4 regions of the Blautia sp. HA9023 genome follow, and region 2 is predicted to be linked to each of the others. Evidence: predicted binding sites of a transcription regulator. Region 2 holds the regulator's gene; each other region holds the start of a gene.
The links. Region 2 encodes Rex, which represses fermentation and respiration genes when NADH is low (regulators of the CRP and FNR family bind a similar motif). Its sites were predicted from a motif close to ATTGTTAANTANTTAACAAT; they were not measured.
Positions count from the first base shown of each region.

Region 1: a site for Rex is predicted at 1,237-1,256, ahead of AC04Q6_RS00420 (DUF8180 domain-containing protein). Genes of this name have one in related genera too.
Region 3: a site for Rex is predicted at 1,319-1,338, ahead of AC04Q6_RS06120 (L-lactate dehydrogenase). Genes of this name have one in related genera too.
Region 4: a site for Rex is predicted at 1,253-1,272, ahead of AC04Q6_RS00500 (4Fe-4S dicluster domain-containing protein). Genes of this name have one in related genera too.

Region 1 is NZ_JBWLUR010000001.1:89,083-92,107, forward strand. Features, by position in the region: gene AC04Q6_RS00415 (aldo/keto reductase) at 120-947, opposite strand; gene AC04Q6_RS00420 (DUF8180 domain-containing protein) at 1,294-1,686, shown strand; gene AC04Q6_RS00425 (CooT family nickel-binding protein) at 1,752-1,934, shown strand; gene AC04Q6_RS00430 (methylenetetrahydrofolate reductase) at 2,028-2,960, shown strand.
Region 2 is NZ_JBWLUR010000001.1:234,083-237,107, reverse strand. Features, by position in the region: gene AC04Q6_RS01055 (NAD(P)H-hydrate dehydratase) at 1-820, opposite strand, end outside; gene AC04Q6_RS01050 (NAD(P)H-hydrate epimerase) at 774-1,184, opposite strand; gene AC04Q6_RS01045 (redox-sensing transcriptional repressor Rex) at 1,246-1,893, opposite strand; partial or broken gene AC04Q6_RS01040 (ABC-F family ATP-binding cassette domain-containing protein) at 2,108-3,025, shown strand, end outside.
Region 3 is NZ_JBWLUR010000006.1:436,035-439,059, reverse strand. Features, by position in the region: gene AC04Q6_RS06125 (FMN-binding protein) at 1-962, shown strand, start outside; gene AC04Q6_RS06120 (L-lactate dehydrogenase) at 1,361-2,308, shown strand; gene AC04Q6_RS06115 (Tex family protein) at 2,381-3,025, shown strand, end outside.
Region 4 is NZ_JBWLUR010000001.1:108,817-111,841, forward strand. Features, by position in the region: gene AC04Q6_RS00500 (4Fe-4S dicluster domain-containing protein) at 1-1,109, opposite strand, end outside; gene AC04Q6_RS00505 (complex I 24 kDa subunit family protein) at 1,510-1,989, shown strand; gene AC04Q6_RS00510 (NADH-quinone oxidoreductase subunit NuoF) at 1,986-3,025, shown strand, end outside.

The sequences.
Region 1 (3,025 bases), 140 kb from region 2:
TACACCAAATAACTGCTCCGCAGTTTATCAGGAGGAGCTTGCACTCTTCCTGATACAAGCAAGTCCCCACCCACTACTTATTGCTTTTCGCAACCCCGCAGGGGACTTACTTGATTTGGTTAAAATTGAATGTCACGGAGATCTTCCGGAACATGAGAAGTATGCAGATTTTCATTAAGCGTATCAATGATTGCCATGTCCTCATCTTCGATATTAAAATCAAAAATATTTCCGTTACTTCGGATGCGTTCCGGATTGCTGGATTTCGGGATAACGGAAATTCCCTTCTGAACAGCCCAGCGAAGACCTATCTGTGCAGGAGTTCTTGCGTATTTGGTTCCCAGAACACACATGACATCGTTGTCAAAATAGGCGCCTCTTGCCAGAGGGGCATAAGCCTGTACCTGAATACCAAAAGCTTTACAGTATTCGATCAGTTCGGATGGATAACACAGGGGATGACATTCAATCTGATTTACAGCCGGGATAATTCCGGAAATTTTACGGAGCTCTTCCAGATGCCGGATGTCAAAATTGCTGACGCCGATACTCAAAGCACGCCCGGATTCCAGGATTTTTTCCAGTTCTTTCCAGGTGCTCAGGTAGCAGCCAGGAACTGGCCAGTGAATCAGGCAGAGATCAACATAGCTGAGCTTCAAACGGTCAAGACTGCGGGAAAAAGCACCCTGAACATCACCCAGCCGCTGGGCTGTGTTCCAGATCTTGCTGGTGATAAAAAGATCCTTCCGGGGAACACCACATCTGGCGATGGCACGTCCCACACTTTCTTCGTTTTTGTAAACGGATGCGGTATCGATCATGCGGTAGCCGGCAGAGATTGCAGAAGTGATGGCAGCCTCAGCTTGTACGTCGTCGGGCAACTTATATACACCAAGCCCCAGGAGGGGCATTTCTCTGTCGTTATTCAGAAAAACAGTCTCTCTCAAAATAATTCCTCCTTGTTTGTTCTGTTTCCCATGCTTTTGCCATTATAGCACAAAAATATGAAAGAATCACATCAAATATATTACAAAAGTGATAAAGCTTGGTCCGAATTTTAAAGCGGCTATAGGAAATATTATATGGTTTGAAGAAACTAACTTCGTTAAAATCGAGACAATCGAGTTAATTAACTGTCAAAGTTTTTGAAAAATCAGGAAAAATGGCGTATAATTTTGGATATTTTTTATAATAATTTTCTTGATAATAGAGACAAAAAGATGTATAATGAATTTAATTGATAAATTCTTGTCATGAGCGTGTCCGCCCTGCGGATACAGGAAAGGGGTATTTATGCATTTAATCAAAGATGAGAATGGCAACCTTGTTCAGCATGGACATGCGGACAGCCACGAACATACACATGAGCACACTCACGAGGATGGAGTGACTCACAGCCATACACACAGTCATGCAGAAGGAGACAGCCACAGCCATACACACGGCGATGGCCACTGCGGTTCCTGCGAGTCCGGTGACTGCAAGAATGAGACTGTAGCACTTCTTACCTATATGCTGCAGCATAATGAGCATCATGCGGCAGAACTTGACCAGATGGCTGACAACCTTAAGAAACTTAACATGGATGCAGCTGCCAAGACAATCAAGGAAGCAGTATCCGATTTCCAGAAGGGTAATATGAGACTAGGACTTGCCCTTACCCTTGTTAAGGAAGAACTGAAATAAACTGACAGAATGATTTTGACAGCAGAGCGGAAGAACAGAAAACCGCTTATTTGGAGGAATTGATTATGTGTCTTGCAACTGTATATAAAGAAGAAGATAATTCAGTAATTTTTAAAAATGTAAGCCGCATTGATGTGGACGGAAATAAATTGATCCTTCGTGATATCATGGGAGATGAGCGCGTGGTAGAGGGCAGTATTCTCATGGTAGATCTGGCGAACAGTATCGTGAAACTGCAGTGTGACTGATATTACAGCAGTTTTATGGAAATGTGAGCTGAGGGAATGACAGAGATCATTCCTATAAAAATATAATAACACTAAGACGTGGAGGGACGATCAATGAAATTATCTGAAGCAATGAGAGAAAAAATGCTGCTTTCCTTTGAACTTTTTCCACCGAAGACAGAAAAAGGCATGGCAAATCTGCCGGGAACCATTGAACATCTCATGAAGTATAAACCGGAGTATATTTCCTGTACATACGGTGCCGGCGGCGGAAATGTCGGCGCAAACAGAGAAGTATGCCAGATGATCAAGAATGCAGGAACCACTCCTGTAACACACTTCACAGTAATCAAGAATACAAAAGAAGGCATCAAAGAGCAACTGGAACAGTATCTGGCTGAAGGCGTAGACCATATGCTTGCGCTTCGTGGAGATATTCCGCTTGGTGAGACAACAACATGTGGAGACTTCAATTATGCAACCGATCTTGTTAAATTTGTCCGCGATGAATTTGGCGATAAATTTGAGATCGCAGTAGCCGGCTCACCGGAAGGCCATATCGCATGCAGAAGCCTGGATGCGGATATCGCTGTTTTAAGACAGAAACAGGACAATGGCGCTGACTACATTATGACTCAGCTTTGCTGGGATATGGAACAGTTCAAATACTGGCTGGACGCTATCCGTGAGGCTGGTGTGACAATGCCTGTAGATGTTGGAGTAATGCCGATCCTGGATCAGGCAGCTACCATTAACATGGCTCTTTCACGTAATGGCTGTGTGATGGACAGCGAGCTTTGTAGACTGATCTCCAGAAACTGGCTGTTCCCGAATCCGTTCAACGCAAAAGACGCTGACGGTAAACCATTTGACATGTTCTATGAGGACAAGGTTAAACGATTCAAAGAAGAAGGAATCGAATACACCATCAGACAGATCGATGAGTATCGCGCTCTTGGTGTTGACGGTATCCATCTTTATGCATTAAACAAATGGAAAGATGTATCCGAGATCATTGACAGATCCGGACTTCGTACACTTATCTAATCATCAACGAAATAAATAAGAATTCCGGCACGATGCGGAGGTGTCAGAACAGTATCAGGCACCTC
Region 2 (3,025 bases):
TTGCATAATCCACAGCTGTCTGTGCGATTGTTTCCTGAATTTCTCCAATGGATCTGCCGCAGAGCCGGCTCATCTCTCCAATATGAGGAGTCAGGACTACATTCCCGCCCAAAAATTCCTTCCACTGCGGATGCATAGCCAGAAGATTCAGTCCATCCGCATCCAGGATCAGCGGTTTCTTCTCTCTGGCAGCTGCCGTAAGAAACCACTGTGCTCTCTCACGGCTTGCCACCGATGTTCCAAGCCCTGGACCGATGACGATCACGTCACACCAGGAAAGAAGCTGTTCGTTGGATTCTTCGTCAAACCTGCTGCATACCATTGCTTCCGGAAGAAGGATCTGCAAAGGAATCCTGTTCTCTTCCACAGTCTGGATCTTTACCATTCCCGCTCCGGTCCGAAGTGCCGCGCTGGCACTCAAATAAGCAGCACCACACATTCCTGCACTTCCGGTAACAAAAAGTATCTTTCCAAAAGTCCCCTTGTTCCCACCGGGATCACGTTCCGGAAACAGTTTCAGATCTTCTTTCTCCAGACATCTCGCCGATGCTTTTACAGCTTCCTGCTCATAGATCCCAATGTCAGCTATAACGATCTTTCCCGCATACAGCCTTCCCGGATAAAAACAAAGACCTCTTTTCCGGTAACCAAAAGTAACGGTAAGATCGGCACTGAAGGCAATTCCCATTTCCAGGCCAGTATCTCCGTTCACTCCTGATGGGATGTCAACAGCAATTTTTTTCGCCCGGGCACTGTTCATCTCGTGGATGATCTCAGCATAATGTCCCTCGATCGGACGCGCCAGGCCTACGCCAAACACGGCATCTGACTATAGTAGTATATTCATCCCAGGCCGGGTTATTCACTTCCGGGACCTGATAACCTGTAGCGATCTTATACTGAAGCAACGTTTCCCTGGTCATTTTTTCTTTGTTTCCGGCCATATAAAATTCAGCCCGAACACCTTTCAGATGAAATAATCTGGCAATGGCAATACCATCTCCTCCGTTATTTCCACTCCCGCATACCACCAGGATCTTCTCGCTCTTCCCAAGATATTTCTCTGTTTCCTCAACTACTTTCAACGCTGCCCGCTCCATCAGAACTTCAGAAGCAACCCCGATCTTGTGGATCGTAGCATTATCCAGCTTCTTCATTTCTTCGCAGGTAACAATTTTTTTCATGCTGCACTTTGCCTCCCCTCTTTAACAGAGAAAGCTGCCGTTTCCGGCAGCCCGCTAAAATTTATTTCTCTACATGTTCCTGCCTGTATTTGCTCAGATTATAAGACAGTGTCATCAGGCTCTCAGAAAGATGCACGTTCTCTACAATCACATCATCCGGTGTCTCAAGATCAAGATGTGCAAAATTCCAGATTGCCTTGATCCCGTTCTCCACCAGAATATCTGCCATTTCCTTGGCCTTATTCTTCGGAAGAGTGAGAATTGCGATCTCTACGTTATTTTCTCTCAGGAAGAATGGAAGTTCGCTGAGCATCTGGATCTCAAGTCCGCGAACCGCAATGCCTTCCAGCACAGGATTTACGTCAAAGATTCCTACCAGCTTAAATCCCCTTTTCTCAAAATCCACATAATTGGCAAGTGCCTGTCCAAGATTACCGGCACCCAGGATGATCATTGGGTGGGCGATATCCAGTCCCAGGATCTTACCGATCTCTGTATAAAGATAATGTACATTATAGCCATACCCCTGCTGCCCGAAACCGCCGAAATTATTAAGATCCTGACGGATCTGAGAAGCTGTGGTATGCATCTTCTTACTTAATTCATTGGAAGAAATACGCTCTACATTGTCTTCCATCAGCTCTCCTAAGTAGCGGTAATAGCGTGGCAGACGCTTAATCACCGCTTTCGAGATTTGTTTTGTCTCCACGATAGTTTCCCTCCTTACTTTACACTAGGTTAATTATACCGAATTGACATTTTCCTGTCAATCAAACTTGTAAGTTATGTACAAATTTCTTCATATTTTTTTTAAAAATTGATTTTTTCTTTGAATTCCTGGCGGTTTCCGTTATAATAAGTGGAGGATTTTCCCTGTTTATTTACTATTCAGGGATAATTCTTTATACAGGAGGACAGTTTTTATGATTTTATCATGTCAGAATATATGCAAAGCTTTTGGCGAAAAAGTAATTTTAAATGATGCATCTTTTCATATTGAAGACCGGGAAAAGGCAGCTCTTATCGGATGTAACGGTGCTGGAAAGACTACTCTTCTTCGTATCATCATGCAGGAGATTTCCGCGGATTCCGGCACGGTAGTACTTGCCCGGGACAAAAATATCGGCTATCTTGCCCAGTACCAGGATATCCACGGACACCATACTATCTACGAAGAGCTTCTTACCACCAAACAGCATATTATCGATATGGAACGCCGTATCCGTAATATGGAGCAGGAAATGAATACCGTAAAAGGCGATGACCTGAACCGCCTGATGGAGACATATACCCGCCTCACCCATCAGTTTGAACTGGAAAACGGCTATGCTTACAAAAGTGAGCTCACCGGTGTCCTGAAGGGTCTTGGTTTCACGGAAGAAGATTACGACAAACAGATCGAGAAACTTTCCGGAGGCCAGAAAACCCGTGTGGCACTTGGAAAGATGCTTCTCTCCAAGCCGGATATCCTTCTTCTGGATGAGCCTACCAACCACCTGGATATGGAAAGCATCTCCTGGCTGGAAACTTATCTTCTGAATTATCCGGGAGCTGTTTTCATCGTTTCCCATGACCGTTATTTTCTGGATAAAGTCGTCACCAAAGTTGTGGAGATCGAAGCCGGACAGACACGTGTCTACAGCGGCAACTACTCCGCCTATGCCCTTAAGAAGGCGCAGCTGCGCGATGCCCAGTACAAGGCGTACTTAAACCAGCAGAGAGATATCAAACATCAGGAAGCAGTCATTGCCAAACTGAAATCTTTTAACCGCGAAAAATCCATCAAGCGTGCAGAAAGCCGCGAGAAGATGCTGGACCGTGTACAGCGTATCGAAAAACCT
Region 3 (3,025 bases), on a different contig from region 2:
ATGCAGTCAGCGGAGCAACCTATTCTTCCAACGGAATTATCCAGGCAGTCCAGAATGCATTATCCCAGGCAGCGGCAGATGGAAGCAGCCAGCAGGTCACCCCTGCACCTGTGGCAACCTCCACACCAACGCCAACAAAAGCCCCTTCAAAGAAACCAAAGCCAACTGCAAATCCAGATCCTGACAGTCCGAAAAAATATCTGGATGGTACATACAAAGCATCCGCAAAAGGTTACAGCGGAGATGTAAAAGTGACCGTAACCATCAAGGATGGAATCATCACAGCGGTAAAACAGGAAAACTCAGATACTCCGATGTTTTTTGAAAAAGCGTGGAGTGTGCTGGAAGAGCAGATTGTGGGAACGAATTATGTAGACGATATTGATACCGTCAGCGGAGCAACCTACTCCTCCAACGGAATTCTGAATGCTGTGAAAAAGGCTCTGAAGTCTGCGCTTAATCCAGAATATGGAAAGAAAGTAACTCCAACTCCGACAAAGAAACCGACACCAAAGCCAACGGCAACACCGAAACCAACGGCAACGCCGAAGCCGACCGCAACTCCGGTTCCAACGGCAACACCGGAACCTACAACCGATCCGGATGACCCAAATGTAACACCGACTCCAGATCCGGAGAATCCTGATGTAACACCGGAGCCTACCGAAGATCCGGAACCGACCCCTGCAGGAATGTATAATGACGGAACTTATCAGGGCTCAGCTTTTGGATATGGTGGCAAAACAAGACTGACCGTAACCATCTCAGGAGGTCAGATTGTTGAGATTACACAGACGAATAATGATACTCCGGAATTCTTTAATGAGGCATGGAATACCATTTATCCGCAGATTATGGCAAACCAGACTGCAGATGGCATTGATACTGTCAGTGGTGCGACACTCTCATCCGAGGGCATTCTCGGAGCAGCGCAGAAAGCACTTGCACAGGCAAAAAAATAACCGAATTAACTGCAAAGCAGTTATTCGGTTATGAGCAAGTAGCGAATGCGGATTGCGAATATCTGCTTGACTATAACCAACACTCTTGATCTAAGTCAAAGTCCCCGGGAACTTCACAAAATCCAGGAAGTTCCCGGGGTTTTTATGTTCATGTATAAGGAGATATTCTACCTTTTTACCCTTATATCGACAAAAAAATAACAGATCAATACACAGAATAATAAAAAAAAAGACAGAATATATAAAAAGAAATTTGAATTACATCAATAATTAACGCAAAACATCCTGGAAAATACAGCCATAATTTTATTGCATACAACTATATTTTATGTTATGTTTGAATATGTGTAATTAAAATTGTTATTTATGTGACAAACAACGCTGAAAGGAGAACAAACATGAGCAGTAAAATTACGATCATCGGAGCAGGAAGCGTAGGTGCAACCATCGCCTACACCTTATCACAGAAGAGCATTGCCTCAGAAATCGTCCTGATCGACATCAACAAACAGAAGGCAGAGGGCGAGGTCATGGACATTGACCAGGGAACCAGTTTCCGTGAACCGATCTCCATCGTGGCAGGAGATTATCCGGATGCAGCTGATTCTGATATTGTCATCATCACTTCCGGTATTGCCAGAAAGCCAGGACAGACACGTATCGAGCTGACACAGACTAATGTCAACATCATGAAAAGTATCACTCCGGAGATCGTAAAGGTGGCTCCTAAGGCGCTTTATATTATTGTAAGTAATCCATGTGACATTATGACGTATGCATTTGCAAAAATTTCCGGTCTTCCGGAGCGCCAGATCCTTGGTTCCGGAACTGCACTGGACACTGCCCGTCTCCGCTGCAGACTTTCCCAGCACTATGGCGTATCGGAGAAGAATATTCATGCCTATGTATTCGGAGAGCATGGAGATACTTCCTTTGTACCGTGGTCAAGAGCCTTTGTTGCAGGTGCGACCCTTGATGAATTTGACAAGATCGTTCATGAGGATCAGAAAGATCTGCCGCCACTTGACAGAGAGGAAGTTCTGGAGTATGTTCATACTTCAGGATCAACTGTTATTGCCAAGAAAGGTGCCACATTTTATGCGGTAGCCGTATCTGTCTGCAGACTTTGCTCGCTTCTTCTTGCAGCATCTGATACAATAGTCAGTGTATCAACCATGCTTCACGGAGAGTATGGCATTGAAGACGTATGTCTTAGCACTATGGCTTCCATCGGACCGAATGGTGTGAAACGAATTGTCCGCGTTCCTCTGACCGAGGAGGAGACAGAGAAGCTTCACGCAAGCGCTAATGCTCTGAAAGACGTGATCGCACAGATTGATCTTTGATAAATGTCAGAAGCTGTGTAAAGAGGGAAATGCAGCCTCAGGCAAATTTGAAACAACGGGAGAAAGATAAAAATGGATATTATTCAGGTAATTACCAGAGAATTGAACGTTGAGAAATGGCAGGTCGAGGCAGCAGTCAAACTGATCGACGAAGGCTGCACCATTCCTTTTATTTCCAGATACCGCAAAGAAGCAACCGGTACACTCAATGACGAACAGCTTCGTAACCTTAACGAAAGACTTGCCTATTTAAGAAACCTTGAGGACAAAAAAGCCCAGGTTCTCGGAAGCATCGAGGAACAGGGCAAGCTGACTCCGGAACTGAAGAAACAGATCGAGGCAGCGCAGACACTTGTAGTGGTAGAAGATCTTTACCGCCCATATCGGCCGAAACGCCGTACAAGAGCTATCATTGCCAGGGAAAAAGGCCTGGGACCGCTGGCGGATATCATTCTTCTTCAGATGACGAAGAAACCTCTTGAGGAAGAGGCGAAAGCATTTCTTTCAGAAGAGAAAGAAGTCAAAACTGTGGAAGAAGCCATCAGCGGCGCCAGGGATATCCTTGCGGAACATATTTCTGATGAGGCAGACTACCGTATCAGCATCCGTAAAAGAACCATGGATAAAGGAACGATCTGTTCCGTTGCGAGAGATGAGAAAGAGCAGTCCGTATACGAGATGTATTATGATTTCGAGGAGCCGGTGAAGAAGCTTGCC
Region 4 (3,025 bases), 130 kb from region 2:
TCGAAGGTGATTACGAAGTCTACGTCACTTCTCACGGAATGGCGCATAGCTTCCAGTTTTTTGGAGGCGCATGGTCCGATGAAGACTACTTTGGCGTTAGGGTGTTCTTTTTTTACAATGCGGGCGGTTGCTACCATCGGGGTCAGCTCCTGGGAGATGTTGTCGATCATGGCCGGGAAGTATTTCTTTGCCATGACGGACCAGGACGGGCAGCAGGAGGTGAGGAGGAACGGAAGATTGCCAGTGGCTACTTCTTTTGCGTAGTGGTGTGCTTCAGAGATGCAGCCGATGTCTGCGCCCAGTGCTACCTCATAAATGTTTGAGAAGCCCAGCTGTTTAAGGGCGGAGCGGAATTTGCCCGGGGTGACGTCTTCGCCGAACTGGTTGATGTAGGCGGGAGCGATTTCTGCAATGATCTCGGTTCCTTCGCGAAGGGCGTGGGACAGCTGGAAAATCTGGGATTTGTCGGAGATGGCTCCGAATGGGCAGCTGACCATGCACATGCCACAGGATACGCATTTGTCCTGATTGATGGATGCGCGTCCCTGTTCGTCGCTTTCGATGGCTTTTACGCCGCAGGCGCGTTCGCAGGGGCGTTCTTTGTGGGCGATGGCGTCGTAGGGACAGACGGATTTGCATCTTCCGCAGTGGATGCATTTATCCTGGTCGATAAAGGATTTGCCGTCTACCATGGAGATGGCGCCTTTGGGGCAGGTGAGCATACAGGGATGTGCGACGCAGCCGCGGCACATGTTGCTGACTTCGTATTTGTTGGATTCGCATGCGGAACATGCAGATGGGATTACCTGCATAAGAGGTGGTTCGTAATATTTCTCGTCAATGTTGCTGGCTTTTACTCCGTCGGTCAGATGGACGGAACGGTTCTCCGGACGGAGAGAAAGGCCCATGGCCAGGCGGACACGTTCGCTTGCAACAGCTCTTTCGCGGTAGATACTTTCACGGTATTTCGCACGTTCTTCTACGATGTTGTAGGGAATGGATTCAATATCGTGGATCAGGGATTCGTCCGTGGATTCAAATCCGATCTTCGCAATTTCTGTAAAAATCTTTCTTCGGATCTGTTTAACTGGTGTGTCGAGATTTCGCATAGAGTTTCTCCTTTTCAAAATAAGATTAATAAAATGTTTTCCACGCACTTTTCTTTCATATTAAAGTAAATGAGAAATAAAATCAATAACAGGAAATGTTTTTTACCGGGAACATAAAGTAAATTTGTTCCTTTATTATCATAACTGTTAAAAATTGAACATTTTTTGGAGAAAATAGACACAAAACCAGTAAGCTATTGTAAACTTTTCAATATATTCTGAAAAAACCGAAAAAAGCACTTGTGGAAAATGACGATATAAGTTATAATTAAAAGCACAAAAATAGTGCAAAATAATGGTTTGCATAAACGCGCGGCACTGACAAAGTGTTAGAGTATCAACCTGTAATGGGAGCAGGCTGATCAAGTGGAAAATCTATGAGAAACAAGGAGGGAACCGAATGTTAGACCAGACGTATTACAAGAAAACGGATGAGATCATCGAGCACTACGGTCGGAAAGCTGCATCACTGATTCCGATCATGCAGGATATCCAGGCTGAGTATCGTTATCTCCCGGGAGAGCTTCTTACTTATGTTGCGGAACAGATTGGTGTAAAAGAAGCGAAGGCGTACAGCGTAGCCACTTTCTATGAGAACTTTTCCTTTGAACCGAAAGGCAAGTACATTATTAAGGTATGTGATGGTACTGCCTGTCATGTACGTAAGTCCATGCCTGTTAAGGAAGCCATGCTGAAAGAGCTTGGACTGACCCATAAGAAACATACAACGGATGATATGCTTTTTACAGTTGAGACTGTTTCCTGTCTGGGTGCATGTGGACTGGCACCGACACTGACTGTAAATGATGAAGTTCACCCGAAAATGACTCCTGAGAAGGCTGTTGAGCTTTTAAATGAATTGAGAGGTGAGAGCGTATGAGTATAACCAGTATGGAAGATCTGAAAAACAAACAGGCTGAGGTTAAGAAGAATCTTGATGGCTATACCTGCCGTGTTCTCGTCTGTTCCGGTACCGGATGTATCGCTTCCGGTGCTCAGAAGATTTACGAAGAAATGTCAAGACTCTGTGAAGGTATCGAGGGTGTTGCGGTTGAGATGCAGAAGGATGTTCCTCATGTAGGTATCGTTAAGACCGGATGCCAGGGATTATGTGAACTTGGACCTCTTATGAGAATTGAGCCATATGATTATCAGTATGTTCATGTTCAGGTAGATGACTGCCGCGAGATCGTAGAGAAAACCGTGATCTGCGGACTGCCGGTTGACCGTCTGTTCTATCGTCATAATGATGAGGCCTGTCCACATCCAAGCGATATTCCGTTCCTGAACCAGCAGACAAGGATCGTTCTTGAGAACTGTGGTAAGATCGATGCAGAGTCTATTGATGAATATATTTCCGTAGGTGGATTTTCCGCTATGGCGAAGGCTTTCTTTGAGATGACCCCGCAGGGCGTTATTGATGAGATCACAAAATCCGGTCTCCGTGGCCGTGGTGGTGCAGGTTTCCCTGCTGGCAAGAAATGGTCACAGGTAGCACGCCAGCCGGAGAAAGTACGCTATGTAGTATGTAATGGTGATGAGGGTGACCCGGGAGCTTTCATGGATGGTTCCGTAATGGAAGGTGATCCTTACAAGATGATCGAGGGTATGGTGATCGCCGCTTATGCAGTAGGCGCAGAAGACGGTTACATTTATGTACGTGCCGAGTATCCTCTTTCTGTACAGAGACTTCGAATGGCCATTGAGCAGGCAGAGTCTTATGGCCTTCTTGGTGATAATATCCTTGGTTCCGGTATTAATTTCCACTTACATATCAACCGTGGTGCCGGAGCGTTCGTATGTGGTGAAGGTTCTGCCCTGACTGCATCCATCGAGGGTAACAGAGGTATGCCTCGAGTAAAACCTCCGAGAACTGTTGAGCAGGGTCTGTGGGGCAAACCTACGGTTCTTAATAA